2 regions of the Anaerobacillus sp. ABA4_114 genome follow, and region 1 is predicted to be linked to the other one. Evidence: predicted binding sites of a transcription regulator. Region 1 holds the regulator's gene; the other holds the start of a gene.
What was found. The regulator LexA, encoded in region 1, represses DNA repair genes until DNA is damaged. The targets are predictions, from matches to a motif close to CGAACATATGTTCG.
Positions count from the first base shown of each region.

Region 2: a site for LexA is predicted at 6,697-6,710, ahead of ACXAEY_RS22775 (YolD-like family protein). Genes of this name have one in related genera too.

Region 1 is NZ_JBSWUM010000001.1:2,192,598-2,200,669, reverse strand. It holds gene glnA (type I glutamate--ammonia ligase) at 1-1,120, shown strand, start outside; gene ACXAEY_RS11150 (dihydrofolate reductase family protein) at 1,247-1,768, shown strand; gene ACXAEY_RS11145 (acyl-CoA dehydrogenase family protein) at 1,884-3,551, shown strand; gene ACXAEY_RS11140 (2'-5' RNA ligase family protein) at 3,586-4,131, shown strand; gene ACXAEY_RS11135 (hypothetical protein) at 4,390-4,620, shown strand; gene ACXAEY_RS11130 (sporulation protein) at 4,690-5,448, opposite strand; gene lexA (transcriptional repressor LexA) at 5,553-6,173, opposite strand; gene yneA (cell division suppressor protein YneA) at 6,327-6,653, shown strand; gene ACXAEY_RS11115 (YneB family resolvase-like protein) at 6,650-7,300, shown strand; gene ACXAEY_RS11110 (DUF896 domain-containing protein) at 7,368-7,604, shown strand; gene ACXAEY_RS11105 (HesB/YadR/YfhF family protein) at 7,723-8,007, shown strand.
Region 2 is NZ_JBSWUM010000002.1:241,472-249,543, reverse strand. It holds gene ACXAEY_RS22825 (hypothetical protein) at 1-452, shown strand, start outside; gene ACXAEY_RS22820 (hypothetical protein) at 606-1,337, shown strand; gene ACXAEY_RS22815 (DUF4236 domain-containing protein) at 1,370-2,473, shown strand; gene ACXAEY_RS22810 (PH domain-containing protein) at 2,597-3,067, shown strand; gene ACXAEY_RS22805 (dihydrofolate reductase) at 3,154-3,642, opposite strand; gene ACXAEY_RS22800 (hypothetical protein) at 3,825-4,055, shown strand; gene ACXAEY_RS22795 (hypothetical protein) at 4,147-4,896, shown strand; gene ACXAEY_RS22790 (hypothetical protein) at 5,240-5,512, shown strand; gene ACXAEY_RS22785 (ADP-ribosyltransferase-containing protein) at 5,650-6,171, shown strand; gene ACXAEY_RS22780 (hypothetical protein) at 6,226-6,609, shown strand; gene ACXAEY_RS22775 (YolD-like family protein) at 6,755-6,991, shown strand; gene ACXAEY_RS22770 (hypothetical protein) at 7,053-7,406, opposite strand; gene ACXAEY_RS22765 (hypothetical protein) at 7,457-7,819, opposite strand; gene ACXAEY_RS22760 (hypothetical protein) at 7,856-8,026, opposite strand.

The DNA of each region.
Region 1 (8,072 bases):
TGATCTAGATACTTGGGTCGTTTTCCCTTGGTCATCTGAAAAAGGAAGAGTTGCACGTTTGATCTGTGACATCTATAGCCCTGACGGCACTCCTTTCGACGGCGATCCACGTTCCGTTCTAAAGCGTGTACTTAAAGAGATGGAAGAGCTTGGATTCTCTGACTTCAATATCGGACCTGAGCCAGAATTCTTCCTTTTCAAAATGGATGAAAACGGTGAGCCTACGCTCGAACTAAACGATAAAGGTGGCTATTTTGACCTTGCACCTACAGACCTTGGTGAAAACTGCCGTCGTGACATCGTGCTTGAGCTTGAAGACATGGGCTTTGAGATCGAAGCGTCTCACCACGAAGTTGCACCTGGTCAGCACGAAATTGATTTCAAATACGCAGATGCAATCACAACGTGTGACAACATTCAAACGTTTAAATTGGCTGTAAAGACGATCGCTCGTCAGCACGGACTACATGCAACGTTCATGCCTAAGCCACTATTCGGCGTTAACGGTTCCGGAATGCATGCGAACATGTCATTATTCAAAGATGGAAAGAACGCATTCTACGATCCGAACGACGAAATTGGCCTAAGTGAAACAGCGCGTCAATTCATCGCTGGTACGATGAAGCACGCAGAAGCATTCACAGCGATCACAAACCCTACGGTCAACTCTTACAAGCGTCTTGTTCCAGGATACGAAGCACCTTGTTACGTTGCATGGTCTCTTCGTAACCGTAGCCCACTTATCCGAGTTCCTGCATCTCGCGGAATCAGCACGCGTATCGAAGTTCGAAGCGTTGATCCATCAGCGAACCCGTACTTAGCGATGGCAGCACTACTTGCAGCTGGTCTTGACGGTATCAAGAACAACATGACGCCTCCAGCTCCAACAGAGCGTAACATCTACGTGATGGACAAAGATGAGCGTGTAGCAGAAGGCATCACTGATCTTCCTGCAACGCTACACGATGCACTTGAATTGCTTAAGAAGGATGAAGTCATGATGAACGCTCTTGGTGAGCACGCTTCTGAACACTTCATCGAAGCGAAAGAAATCGAGTGGGATATGTTCCGTACGCAAGTTCACCCTTGGGAACGCGAACAGTATATGACGACTTATTAATAAATTCTTTAAGCTCCTAACCACCACAGGTGGTTAGGAGCTTCTTCTATGGGGTGTTGATTAGCGTTCAATCAAAAGATTAGGTAAACTAGTAAATGGACATTGAATTTAAAGGAGGGAAAGAGAGTGAGAAAAGTAGTCGTGTACATAGCAACGAGTCTAGATGGATACATTGCAACGAACGATGATTCGTTAGACTGGCTGTTCCGAGGAGAGATTGAAGGAGATGCTGGCTATTCTGAGTTCCTTGAGAGTGTGGATACCGTATTGATCGGTAGAAGAACGTATGACTGGGTGATGGATCAGGAAAAAGGGAACTATCCTTACAAGGGCATTGAAAGTTATGTATTTACAAAGAGAGCGCAGGAAAATACGGAGCATGTATCGTTTATTAACGAAGATATTTCAACATTCACACGTGAGCTGAAAAAACAAGAAGGCAAGACGATTTGGCTAGTCGGTGGTGGAGAGATTATCCATACTTTGATGCGAGAAAAACTAGTGGATGGGTTTATTATTTCCATCGCTCCTTCTCTTATTGGAAAAGGGATACCACTGTTCAAGGAATCTGACATCGAGCAAGATTTGTTATTAACAGCCGTTAAGCAATATGGTCAGTTTGCACAGCTACATTATGAAGTGAAATAAAAAGCTACAGGACCTCCTGTAGCTTTTTATTATACTTAACATTTTATGGAACTTAACTAGAGGTTAGTGTAGAATTAAACTATCTGAAAATTTAAAATTAAAAAGGGGGCTAGCTATGAATTTTTATCTAGAAGATCCAAACTTATCATCTGTATTGGAGCAGTACTTAGAACCCAACTTTTATAAATGGGCTGAGAAAGAGTTACACGAGTTTGGAGAACGTTGTGGGACCGAGATTGATGAACGTGCAGTACATACAGATCGAGAAGGCCAGCCAAGGCTCATTAAGTACGATAAGATGGGCAACGATATATCTGAAGTGTGGGTGAACGAAGGGTACAAGAAAACGGTTAGAGAGACGTATAATCGTGGCATCGTAGCGTACGTACATAAAGAGATTCCGGACCTCGGTACGAAAGGGAACTATCTTTATTCGTTCGCGCAAGGCTACCTTTTGTCACAGTCAGAACCAGGGTTTTATTGTCCGGTCACATTAACGATGGCGACTGCGTATCTTCTCGATCACTACGGAGATGAAGCGCTCAAGAAGAAATACCTGCCACATGTCCTTTCTACTGGTGATGTCGAGTTATATGAAGGAGCGACATTTTTAACGGAACGGCAGGGAGGATCTGATGTAGGTGCGAACGAAACGAAAGCCATTAATGAAGGAGGTCATTATAGGCTTTACGGAGAAAAATACTTCGCTAGTAATGCAGGTACGTGTGGTATAGCGATGGTACTTGCTAGACTCGAAGGTGCCCCAGAGGGAACGAAGGGATTAAGCCTCTTTCTTGTTCCGTGGAGAAAAGAAGATGGTAAAGTGAATGACTTAAGTATAAGGCGGCTGAAAGATAAGCTAGGCGTGAGAGCAGTCCCTTCAGCTGAAGTAGTATTTGAAGGGTCGAAAGGCTTTCTAGTTGGAGATGCGAGCAGGGGATTCTATTATATGATGGAAGCGTTGAACCTCTCAAGGCTTTGCAATGCGATCGCCTCAGTAGGAATCATGCAGCGGTCTTTTCTTGAAGCAAAGGAGTATGCGTACAGGCGTGAAGCGTTTAGAAAGCAGTTAAAAGATTTTCCGATGATAAAAGAAAGTTTAGTAAAGTTAAAGGTGAAACAAGAGGTTGAACTCAGCAGCGTTTTTTCTGCAATCTCGCTATTTGACGGTGTGATGGATAAACAATCACATGTGACGACAGAGGACGAAGCCTTAAATCGGTTGCTCATCGCTCTTGTGAAAAAAGAATCCGCAGAGCAAGCAGTTCGATTCGCGCACGAAGCGATTGAAATGCACGGTGGGAACGGGTACATAGAAGACTTCGTCACACCAAGACTATTACGAGACGCTCAAGTATTAACGGTTTGGGAAGGAACAGCGAATATTCTTGGTTTAGAGGTGCTTAGGCTGATCAAAAAGCACAATGTCCATCGGATGTTTATTGATAAAATGAAGCATGAGTTAGAGAAAATTCCACAAGAAGCAGGTAGAAAAGAACTTGTTTACGGTGGTATTTCAGTACTAGAGAAGAAATTGGCACAATTGGAGAAGATGGATGAAGCACGACAGACTCTCCACTGTAAACGTATTACTAACTTAATGACGTCTATCTATGAAAGTGTGATTTCGTTAAGAGATGCCGCGGCAGGCGGGATGAGAAAGCGTGCGATAGCGGAACTTTTTTTACGAGACACGTGGGGTAAAGATGAGTTTGAGCTTAGTGATCAAACCTTAACGTATTATGAAATGATTATTGAACATAAAGAAAGCGTGAAGACTTAGTGAACGATAAACGTTGTTAAAGGTGGCTAATTTCATGTTTTGGGTTGTAGCGTTATTTGATAAGAATACAGAACAAGAAATCAAAGCGATATGGGAAGAGCTAAAGCAAAACTCGATTTCTTTTTACTCAGAAGAAGTGAAAGATGCGAGACCTCATCTCACATTGGGACATTATTACGAATTAGATAAAGAGGCATTCATTAAAGGTATGAAAACATTTTATGAAGCAAAAGGTTGCTTCGAAATTACATTTAATACGATTGGATCCTTTTTAAATTATCAAACCCTATTTCTATCACCTACACATACAAAAAAACTATTAGAACTGCATTCAAATCACCATGATTTTTTTAGTGAGTTAAGTACGAATGCCAATCCATACTATGAACCTGATCAATGGATACCGCATTGTACGTTGGCAAATAACTTATCATCCGATAAACTCTCTGAAGCATTTAACTATTGTATGAAACGAATTCAAACACTTGAAGGAAGAGTTGAAGAAATTGCACTTATTGAATTGGTAGATGATGAAGGCTTTGATGCACCTATAATCTATACAAAGCCTTTAAAAGAGTAGTGATTCTTGATAGAAAATGTTTATTTGGAAGGAAAACAGCTACAAGAAGCTGTTTTTCTGTTAAGTAAAAGATTTGAAGATGTACTTAATTCCATCCCATAAAGCTAAGCTCGCTATTACGACTAAAATCAGTTTAGCAGTATTTTACACTAGGCACCTCCAAAGTTTTGTAACTGTAGTACGTACTAAATATGAGAAAAGTTTCGGTTCTTTTAAAGTTGTAGTGTAAGCATCGAAATGTGAAGGCGGTAGAAGAGAATGATATGGGTTATGACTCAAAATCTTGAAAGCTTCGTGAATGTGAAAGAAATAACTGTAAAAGATAACATGATCGAAGGGGTCATAGAGAGAAGATTCTTCATCGAATGGAAAAAGACGTTAGGAACGTTTGAATCGAACGAAAGAGCATTGGAAGTGCTTAAGGAATTGTATAACGGTATCGATGAAAGAGTCGGGAATATCACAAAGGTAGTAATACCATTAAAATAACGTGAACTCTCCGTAATCAAAAAACTGTCTCGATAAACAATCGAGACAGTTTTTTGTGAATCTATAACATTACTTTTTATATTGATCAATTTTTAGCTGTAATTTTCTTGCGATAACGTCAGATGAATCGTTCAGCTCTTGGTTTGTTAACGTCACTTTTGCAATGCTTTCGTCCATTTCCAAAGCTTCTGCAAACAATCCTCCGAGTCCGCGAGCGCGGCGATCGACTTCAAGCATGACATCTAAATGGTTATCGTGTAAAAAGAAGATCGCTTCGAGTTCATCTAAGTAAGCGCGATATTCCCCGCTAGGCGTGAATTCGAACTCTTGAACATAGCCGTAGCGAGACTGCTCCATTTCCACCTTTTTCACATGGAAGCCCAGGTAGCTTTCTAATGCTTCGATTACTTTTTTTACATGTGGATGTGGAGAAACTTGAATAAGGTCTCTATCTTTTGGATCAAGCGCCATCGGGATGTCTAGCCCTGTCTCAAACCATACTGGAAGCCTTCCGAGTGAAGCTGGCGTGTCGTATGGAAGTTGAATGGAAAACGGGATTTCTTTCGTTTCACCTTCTGAGATCTTCTCCTGATCAGCAACCTTATATTTCTTTAGCGCCACTTTTTCTCTTACTTTTTTATCATCTACTTCACGGATAGCTTCTGTCATAAGGAAGATATGAATCGCATCGATCGATTGCTCGATTTCACCACCCTTGATGACAACTTTACCATTAACGGTTTCCCCCGGAACGAAATAATCCTTCTCTAACTGCGTATCAACCTTTGCAGCACCTACTCCGACACTTGCTAGAAACTTCTTAAACATGATTTTCCACCTTTCATAATTAGCTGTTTCCTGATTATACGATAAGAGATAAAAAAAGGATTCATGTTTTTAGAATAAAAAAATAAGAAGCGCAATTTGCGCTTCTAGTGGATTGAACGAAATACACCGATGACTTTACCTAGAATGGAAACTGAATCAAGGATGATCGGCTCCATCGATGAATTCTCTGGTTGTAGGCGGAAGTAGTTGCTTTCTTTAAAGAATCGCTTAACCGTAGCTTCGCTATCTTCCGTCATCGCGACAACAATATCTCCGTTGTTCGCAGTAGGCTGTTGTTTCACAATTACCATGTCACCGTTATAAATGCCAGCTTCGATCATACTGTCACCTTCGATGATTAGCATGAACGTGTGCTCGTCATCTTGTACAAAGTGTTCTGGTAGAGGAAAATACTCTTCAACATTTTCGATCGCCGTTATCGGTTGGCCGGCAGTTACTTTACCAATGACCGGAATGTTCACCGTTTCTGGACGAGGAATATCGATCGTTTCATCTAGTCCGAGTACTTCGATTGCTCTTGGTTTCGTTGGGTCGCGTCGGATGTAACCTTTCTTCTCAAGTCTTGCAAGGTGTCCGTGGACAGTTGAGCTTGAAGCGAGTCCTACAGCTTCACCAATTTCTCTAACGGAGGGTGGATAACCCTTTTGTTTCACTTCGACTTTAATAAAGTCCAGAATATCCTGCTGACGGTTTGATAGTTTCATATCTCTGGCACCTCGTTCCAATCTATCTATTTGTTAGTAGTATACCAGAATTTTTGTTCGCATACAAACATAAGTTCGAAAATTCAGTTGACACGAACAGAGGTTCTGTTTATACTGAAACCAGAACAAATATTCGTATTCGGGGTGATTGGGATGAGAAAACAAGCTAGAGGCTTGTCTGGAATTGATTTTCTTGTCATTATATCTTTTGTGGCCGTATTAATATTCGTGTTTGTATCATTGAGAGCAGCAGCTGCTGAAGGGTATGATCGTTATACTGAAATTGAATTAGAGCGGGGAGATACTGTTCTTGAAATCGCAGAAGAATATCGTGATGCACATGAGCTGTCTGACCGTAATTTTATCAGCTGGGTGGAAGAAGCGAACAAAATAGATGCAGATCGAATAGTAGCAGGAGATACACTTATCATTCCTGTTGAGGCAAATGCAACAGCGCTGGGGGTAAAGGAAAAGGAATGAATGCAATCATATACTGTCGGGTAAGTACAAAGAAAGAAACACAGGAATCATCACTTGCCAGGCAAAAAGAAGAGCTGCAAAGATTTGCAGCTCAATCTGGTTTTACAGTACATAAAGTGATCGAGGAAAAGCACAGTGGATATGACATTGATCGAAATGGCATCTTAGAAGTTTTAGATTTGTTGAAAGAAGGCTCAGCAGACGTTCTTCTTATTCAAGATGAAACAAGATTAGGAAGAGGAAATGCTAAGATCGCCCTGCTTCATGCAATCCATAAGTATGGCGGAACGATTTATACAGTAAACCAGAACGGTGAGCTACAGCTATCTGAAGCTGATTCGATGGTCCTTGAAATCGTAAGTATCGTTGAGGAGTTTCAAAGGAAACTACATAACCTTAAAATAAAGCGAGGAATGGAGAAAGCGGTACGAGAGGGGTATAAGCCTCAGCGGAATTTAAGTGACCAACGGCACGGGGGAAGGGAACGAAAGATTGTTCCAATCGAAGAAATAGTGAATTTACGTGATAGAGGGTTAACGTTCCACGAGATTGCCGCTACGTTAAAAGGGTTTGGTTATGGAGCATCAAAAGCAACGGTTCATAGGCGCTACAAGGAGCATGTTGACGAATTGGAGAAGAAGCTATAAACTTGCCTGTGGTAACGACTTACGTTAGGATAAAAGTAATTAGATGTTATAAAGGAGTTATTTCTGTATGTTATCACAGGATAAAATAAAGCGAATTAATGAGCTCTCAAGAAAATCAAAAGAGTCTCAACTAACAGATCAAGAGAAAAAAGAACAAAAAGATCTTCGTCAAGAATATCTTCAAAGTCTTCGTTCTTCCTTTGAAAACCAACTTCATTCCATTAAGGTAGTGGATGAGACGGGCGATGACGTTACACCTGACAAGCTAAAAGAGAGTAAAAAAAATAGAGGTCCGATTCAGTAAAAATAGCCTAATTTTGCATTTCGCAAAATTAGGCTATTTTTTTGGTTGCAATTTTTAGAAAATTCGTTATACTGTACTATAACAAGGTGTTATATTACAAAGAGAGAGGATGGATAGGATGTTTGTTGTAACGGATTCAGCGGCTGAGTTTTACAAGAATGAAATGGAGCTTAATAATGGGGATTGTTTAAGACTTTTTGTAAGGTACGCTGGGAGTGGAGATAGCGGTGGATTTTCACTAGGAGTAATGTCTGATAAGCCTGCTACAGACGATTTCAAAAAAGAAGTTGGGGGAATCACTTACTTCGTGAAGCCGGGAGATGAATGGTTCGTTGATCGAATGAAACTAGATTATGATGCGAAGTGCGGTGGCGTTCTTTGCGACCTACCGAGCATGGCATAACATAAACCTGTACTATAACATATATGTTATAGTACAGGTTTTTTGGTTTCGACAAAACTAGTGGA
Region 2 (8,072 bases), on a different contig from region 1:
ATTATTTTTATCATTTTAGCAAAGACGAGGAGCGGGATGGAGTAAGGGCGTATAACCATCTCGGAATTGAGATGAGTCCAGATGAGGCGCTCAACCTAGCAAAAGATTTGTTAAAGTATTATGGCTCTTTTGATGAAGAAGAACAAAACGAACTTGCAATCAAGAAAATTGAAGATGAAATTAATAAGGAATTAACATGGTATGGAAGTCCGTACTATTATAAAGAATTTAACCGTAACAAGCGGAACTGGTCGTTTAAATGTTTTCGTTGTGAACAGAAGGTATCGAGTAAAGAAGATGACGGATATTATTTATTCACTGTGGGATTACTCACCCAGACCCTTACGAATCGACGAACATGCTCTAGAGAATGTGCAGAAGATCTCGTAGATGAGGTTCTAGCGAAAGTAAGAGAAGAGAGATACGCAGACCACGGAATTGAACAAAAATAGCAACCACTTGGAATGCCTTTTAAATACCCAGGATATACATTGATTCACACTCACAATCCAAAGAGGGGATTATTAAATAGGTCTCTTTATAACATAATTCACATTCCTTAAGAAGCAAACACAACAAAAATATTATTCATTTAGGAGACAGCGATGACCGGTTCTTTAATAATTGATTTATTAATTGCCTTTGTCATTGGGTTTATTGTCAAAGATTTCTTACCAAGCTATGCAAAGCATAAAGGGAAAAACCTTGCTACTCTTCAAGATATCAAGAGAATTACTGAGAAAGAGGAAGAAGTTAGAACAACTTTTAAAGAAGCAATAGAAGAATTGAAGCACCAACAAAACAAGCTGATGAAAAATTACGAACTCTTCACTGTCAAGAAACATGCTATTTACCCTGAGTTGTATAAATTAGTTGTTTCGAGCATTACTACGGTAAAGGATTTAAAAGATACCAAGTTGACGACCAACTTTTATAGGCGAAATACCTCAGATGTTTTGCTTTTTATGGAAAAAAACAACTTCACAGAGCAAGACAAGGAAGAGGTAAGACAAAAGTGGGACAAAGAAAAGGAAAGTTGTTGGAGTATGTTGCAATTGAGAACGAAAACGATGAGGTTCGATGAAGCAAAAACCCTTTTAAAAGAAGCCAATAACTACTTCCTACTAAACCGACTATTCTTGTCCGAAGAAATTAGTTCATTGGCAAAAGACGCTTTAAATCTCGCTTCAGAACTATTGGAGGATTTTACACGCCATGAACTAGATAAAGAGCACGACGAATCTGAGTTAATAAGAACATTAGATACCTTGCAAAAAGAACTATTCACTAAAATGAGAGATGAATTATTAGATGAAGCGCTCAGTAACAGTAAATAATGTTTAAAAATTCAACGCGGAGGGGGATTTTCATGGGTTTAGGCTTTAAGAAGAGTATGAAAATAGCACCTGGAATAAAGGTAAATGTGGGGAAGAAGGGGGTTGGTATGTCCTTTGGAGGAAAAGGGATGCGCCATACCATTCATTCTAGCGGGAGAAGGACTTCAACTGTAGGAATCCCAGGCTCTGGTATTTCCTACTCCACTAGTTCTTCAGGTAAGAAGTACAAGACTTCTAGTCATCAGTCTCTAGCGCAGCTCCGCGCTCAAGAAAGAGAAATTAAAAAACTAGAAGCACTAGAACAAGCAAAGTTCGAAGTGGATATGTTCGAAACAAAATGCGAAGCAATTAAATCGATTCATAAAGAATGCGATGAGGCAGTAAATTGGCAAGAGATCCAAGTCAGCTTACCACCATTTGAAGGCGCTGTAGGACCTGAAGAATCAAAGGCACAGGACACCTTTAACAATTACAAACCTTCCTTCTTTGACAAGTTGATGAAAAAGGAAGAGAAGAAACGTACTGATTTGCGAACTAAGATAATAGAAGCCAAAAGGGAAGATGAATCCGCATATGAGTCTTGGAAAGAGCTTGTTAATACAGCTAATAAAGTTCTCCAGGGTGACATCGATACGTATTTTGAGGTTATTCAAGAGATGGATCCACTAGGCGATCTTACTGATTTTGGTAGTGGATTTGAATTCTCAACGACCGATCACGAATATATAGAAGTTAACTTTGACGTGCATTCAGACAGTGTCGTTCCACAAGAGGAAAAGAAACTAACGAAGACTGGTAAACTATCCACCAAACAAATGCCTAAATCACGCTATTATGAGCTAACTCAAGATTACGTCTGTAGTTGTGCCCTTAGAATTGCCCAAGATTTATTCGCACTCTTGCCTATAAACAGAGTCGTAGTTCACGCTCTTGATGAAAACTTAAACTCCCAGACTGGTCTCTTTCAAAAAGACGTAGTTTTATCAGTTGTTATCGATAGAGAACAACTAGACCAAATAAATTTAGACCTAATTGATTGTTCAGACTCGATGGATAATTTCAACCACAACATGAGTTTCAAAAAGACTAAAGGTTTCTCTCCTGTTGAAAAAATCACAGTAAGCGAACCGTTATAAGAAACGAAATACTGCGCTCAAGGCTCAGTCTTTTTCAACTCTTCTCAACTTTTCTTTTTGTGGCATCACAGAAACAGCAGCGGTATACTTAGATACGAATGAAAAGATAAGGAGTTGGCTAAAATGTCAGGTTTCACTAAACTAAATTCAAGATTCGGCACCATAGAATTCCCAGTCACGATGGAAGAGATGGATAAAATCTTATTGGAGTTTCCCAAAACAGAAAGGCAATTCTATCTAATTGCTCTAAAAGCACTTAAGAAAGAACTTAAAAAAGAAGAGAAGATGTATTCTTTCATGCCAGCTGCTCCAAAACTTACTAAGAACGGATTCTTAGTAATGGGAGAAGAAAAACTATTCCTAGTCCTAATGAAGAATAGCATCTTCCCAGGAGCGGACATCGAGTCAATAAAATATAAAGACATCAAAGAAGTTGATTTTGATATTATCCCAGCTCCAGCTTTTGTGGATAGTGGCGTCGTCAACTTAACTGTGAAGAAAGGGTTCGGAACTAAACAAAGGACATTCCGAAGCATACCAGAGGAAAACTTAGATAGCTTTGTCACTCGACTAAGAAACATGCTCTCTAATTAATCCAACGAAGCCATCAGTCGTTTAATAGTTAAACGACATTCTAAATAAGAGGGATCTCATTTTGAGGTCCCTCTTATTTTTGTAACTTAGGTGCAGCGCTCATACAAGTTGAAAGAATAATCATATGGGTTCTTCTCATTCTTAATCCCTTTTTCACTTGATATTAGCTTCCACTCATCGTGTGAAAAATCAGGGAAATACGTATCACCTTCAAAGCTATGATCTATTTTCGTAATGTATAAGCGATCAGCTTCAGAAAACAATTGGTCAAATACCTCTGAACCTCCAATTACGAAAACCTCTTCACCCTCTTTGCTAGCCATATCCCTTATGCTCTGAACGTTATTTATGATTTCGCACCCATCAGACTCATAAGAAGGATCTCTCGTCAAAATAATATTCTTTCGATAAGGCAATGGTCGCCCAATCGACTCATGCGTTTTTCTTCCCATGACAATAGAATGCTCCTTAGTTGTACGCTTAAAGAAAGCTAGATCCTCAGGAAGGTGCCAAGGGAGTTGATTCCCCTTACCAATCACTCTGTTCCTATCCATTGCTACGATAAATGAAATCATTAGCTCACTCCTAATTATTAGATACCTCATTTTAAATAATGAGAAGGGTAATTTACAATGTGTTTATAGGCTTTTTTCCCTAAGATTAGGTTAGCGAATAATGGGAATTTCCTCATTTCCTCTCTATAATTAAAGAATCTACTATGAATTTGTGACTACAGATATTAAAGGAGACACTGGCAATGGAAATTAGAAAGCTTGTAGACGATTTGGTAAATGAGATTTATCAAATAATAGAGACAAAAGAACTTAGCTCGTACACTCAGCAAGAACTTGTAGACTTAGGCGATTCCTTGCAGAGTGGTGCAGTAGATATTAACTATGCACTCTTCGCAGATAACAAGGAAGTAAGGGAAGTAGTAAGGGCAGCATTCTCAAATGCAAACCTCATTCAAATCCAAATCCTCAAATAAACTATCGAGCTTAAAAGGTCAATCAAGAAATTTGGTTGACTTTTGCTATTACTTTTATATAACAATTAAAATTTTGAGATGAGGTGATAGTATGAGCAAGAATAAAAAGTTTAAAACGTTCGTTATGCCCCTGTCATTTAGTTTTATGTTATTAGCGGCACCTACGCTCTCTAATGCAGAAAACAGTAATGACAGCAACCTGGAACATTCATTAGAAAGCGTTGATCATGAGGGTTCGGTAAAATCATATGATGAGAGCACTAGCCAAAAAAACCTTCAAGAAGGCTCAGTAGAAGAGGGCAATACCGAACATGAAGAACAAGAAAGTAGTGAAGAGAGACATGAGAAAGAACATCATAATGAAAGTTATCATGTTAATAATGAAATAGAGGAAGAGGAGAAAGAACATAAGAAAGAGGAAGAATACAATGGCAACCATCAAGAAGATATTGAGAATGAGATTGAAATAGAAAACGAAGAAGTTGAAGAGATCGAGGAAGAAATAAAAAAATATGAAGAAGAACAAAGAGAAAAGTATGAAGAGGAAACAGAAGCAGTAAAAGAGGATGAGAAGAAATCATCAAACATAGAATCTTATAAGAATGAAAGAACTGAAAGAGCTAATGAAATTAGGAATAAGCTTATAGCTAAGCAACAAGAGTTTAAAGAGAAGAAGGAAGAACTCAAACTAAAGAAAGAGAAAATAGTAAAGGAACACCGTGAAAAACTAAAAGAAGCAGCAAGTAAATTAAATATTGATATTAAGAACTTATCAAACAAAGAAGCTAGAGAGACAATTAAATATCAATTGGAAGAGAAGAGAAGAAAACTAAACGATTAGAAAGAGTTTCTTCGAAATTCAATATCGATATTTCTGGTCTTTCTCATGAAGATGCAAAAGCTGAAATTCGCCAAACGATCCTAAAGAAAAAAGATGAAAGACTATCTGAACTAGGCGATAAACTCGGTATTAAACTGCAAAATCTCTCTACCGATGAAAAAAGAACCGCTATTAAAGAGGCGATAGAGGAACGCAAGCAAAAGAAAATTAGTGACATATCAGAAAGGTTAGGCGTGAATATTGATGGTATGAAGACCGAGGAAGCAATCTCTTACATAAAGAAAACACTTAAAGAAAAAGAAAGCCAGCTATCTGATATGGATGCGCCTGGAGAGGATAAATGATGAAGAAAAAACTGTTTCTTTCAATACTGCTCTCTTTGGCTCTGGTAGCTTGCTCTAGTGAAGATGGAGAACAAAAAGATAAGAAGACTCTTGAATCGGAACAGACTGTTGAAAAAACGGAGTTAACATCCATTAAAGAAAATATCGATGAAATTGATACTATAGAGCAGGAGTTAAATCATCTAGACGAAATAGATGAAGACCTAAAAGAGATTGATAAGATAGAAAAGGAGCTAAAAGAGTTAGAAGAACTTGAAGCTTCTATCGATTAACAATAAAACAGAGTTTTTTACACTCTGTTTTTTTGCTTATAAGCTTCAAATGAAGTATTAATATTTTCCCTAAAATACAGAATTACTTATAAGATAAAGATAAGAAAACAACTAATTACATAAAAAGGATGATGGAATTGATCGTTTATCATGGTTCAAAATCACTGTTTGAATTGTTCGATCTGGACAAAATAGGAACTAATGGAACAAGTGAGGGGAAAGGATTTTACTTTACGGATAACCAAAAAATAGCTCAAGGCTATGGACAAAAAGGTTACCTGTACACCATAGAATTTAATCATCATAAACCATTAGGGTATGATACAAAAACTATTACCAAACCAATGTTCAAAGCATACTTAAAAGCACTAGATAAAGAGACCGAATACTTATCCAATTGGGGTGATGTGAATTATGAAGGATATGAAAATGTACTAGATCGAGCAGTCGACGCAGAATTTGATGGTAGTGACAATGATGTGGATTTAATAGCTGGTGTTTGCAATGCGAGCGGGAGTATAGAAAAATCACTAACTACCCTTTATGAAACACTTGGATACGATAGCATTATTATGGAACCCGAGTGGGGAGGGCAGCAACTATATATTGCATTAACAAATGACATTCTAAAAATAATTAAAGTAGAAAAGATGGATTAAGCTAACAAAGAATTTAGAAGCTCAAATAAATTAAAATAAAAAGGATGATAATTTATGACTAACAAAACAATGAAATTTCTAGAAAATTTTCATAACCGCGAGGAAGACGTAGAGTTTATTATCAAAAGAGAAAAAGAAACACTTAAAGAAGGCGATATGTATTCTATTAGAGAATGGATGGAAGAAGAAATTTTTAATATGACCGGTCTTTCTGTTTCCTTACAAGAATCATTTGACCTTGTTGAGTATCCTGAAGGTCGATATTTTGCGTACCTGCATAGTGATACGCTAGCAGAAAGTAACGATGAAGACGGCAAGAAAATAGAAGAGCTTGGCTTGTCTGAAAGTGATGAAGATTGTACTAAAGCAATAAAAGAACTTTTAGATATCACGATTCATATTAAAGGAATTGAGCGTGAAGAAACAGCAAGTAAATAAGACATTAACTCAAAAAACCTTCAGTTTACTAACTGAAGGTTTTTCATTATCTTAACAGATTCATAATGTAGTTTTGATCTTGAAAAAAGAACGTTTGTTCGATATTATGAAGTTAAGTTAGGTTATCAAGTAGAAGGAAGGTTGAATGATCACAATGGAAGATAAATTGCCTATATTGCACGAAACGATTGCAGAGGCTATGGAATTTGCCTCGCTAGTACATCTCCAATACTCTAAGAGCGGTCAAAACTTAGATGTCACAGGATTAATCCATTACTGGGATAACCAAACACACCATTTAAGAATTGTTGACCAGAATGAGAATTTACATCGTATAGAGATAAATAGAATTTCAGATATACGTATCAGCACTAACATATAGTTAATGGTGCTTTTGTTTCTCGTTATCACTCTACTATGCTAATTTCCGTTCTATGTTCCGATCAAGAAGTAGCTTCTGAAAACCGTCCATACTTTTTTAAGGCAAATCGTTTTTCGTAGTGCGATCCCACATACTTTTTGTATCCGAAGAAGTCATCAACTTCTCTAGCCCACATTTTATCGGTGTTATAGTCTTTTTCACTTTGATATATGACGTGAGGGAACACTGAATCAACAAAAGTGACGTTGTTAGACATAAATAGATCTAGGTCATGGGTGTTTTCATGGTACCTCGCTTTACCAATGTACGTGATATTGCTTGACTCTGAATTAGTCATCAGTCGCTTTGGTAAGGCGATACAATCAAATAAGTATTCTACACCTTTAAGGTGTGTGTAATAATCTCCGTTGTTCATAATTTGTTCTCCTTTGTTTAAGGCTCAAAATAACGTTATCGTTAACAACATTATTCTTGTGCTATCTCCACAATACGCCTCATTTTATCCGCGTTTTTATCCTTGAGTGAGAGGGAATCAAACGAAGCCACTCCTAATATCTCTTTCTCATATACACCCATTGTTATGTAAGTCTCGTCGTCATTGACCATGCGAATTCCAGAAAACTCAGCACCCATAAATTCTAAAGGTTCGTAACGCTCATTAAATAACTCTTCCCATTGCTTTTTATGAAACAATCTTAGAGCCGTTTCAATATCCTCAGCACAACGAAACTCAAGCTGTATGTTTTCTCTTTGCTCATTATCTTTGATAAGGGTAAATAACAAATACCCTTTTACAGCAGACAACGATTGCATGCTTTTTACAGGCATAGTTTCAGCTCCTCAAGTTTTGGGCTTTTTTCAGTATTACGCTGATGCTTTTGATGAACCGCCAGAGCCCAGGTAGTAGTGCTCTGCATTTTCATCATTAACTGGAATGCTTTTAAGGAATCGGATACAATCCCATTTGTCATCACTTTGATAAACAACTTTATTTGTCCTTTTGTCGTACACTGTATGAATACATAGATTGAACATTTTCATCCTCCAAAATGTTTTAGTAGATTTAAACTGGATATGTTTT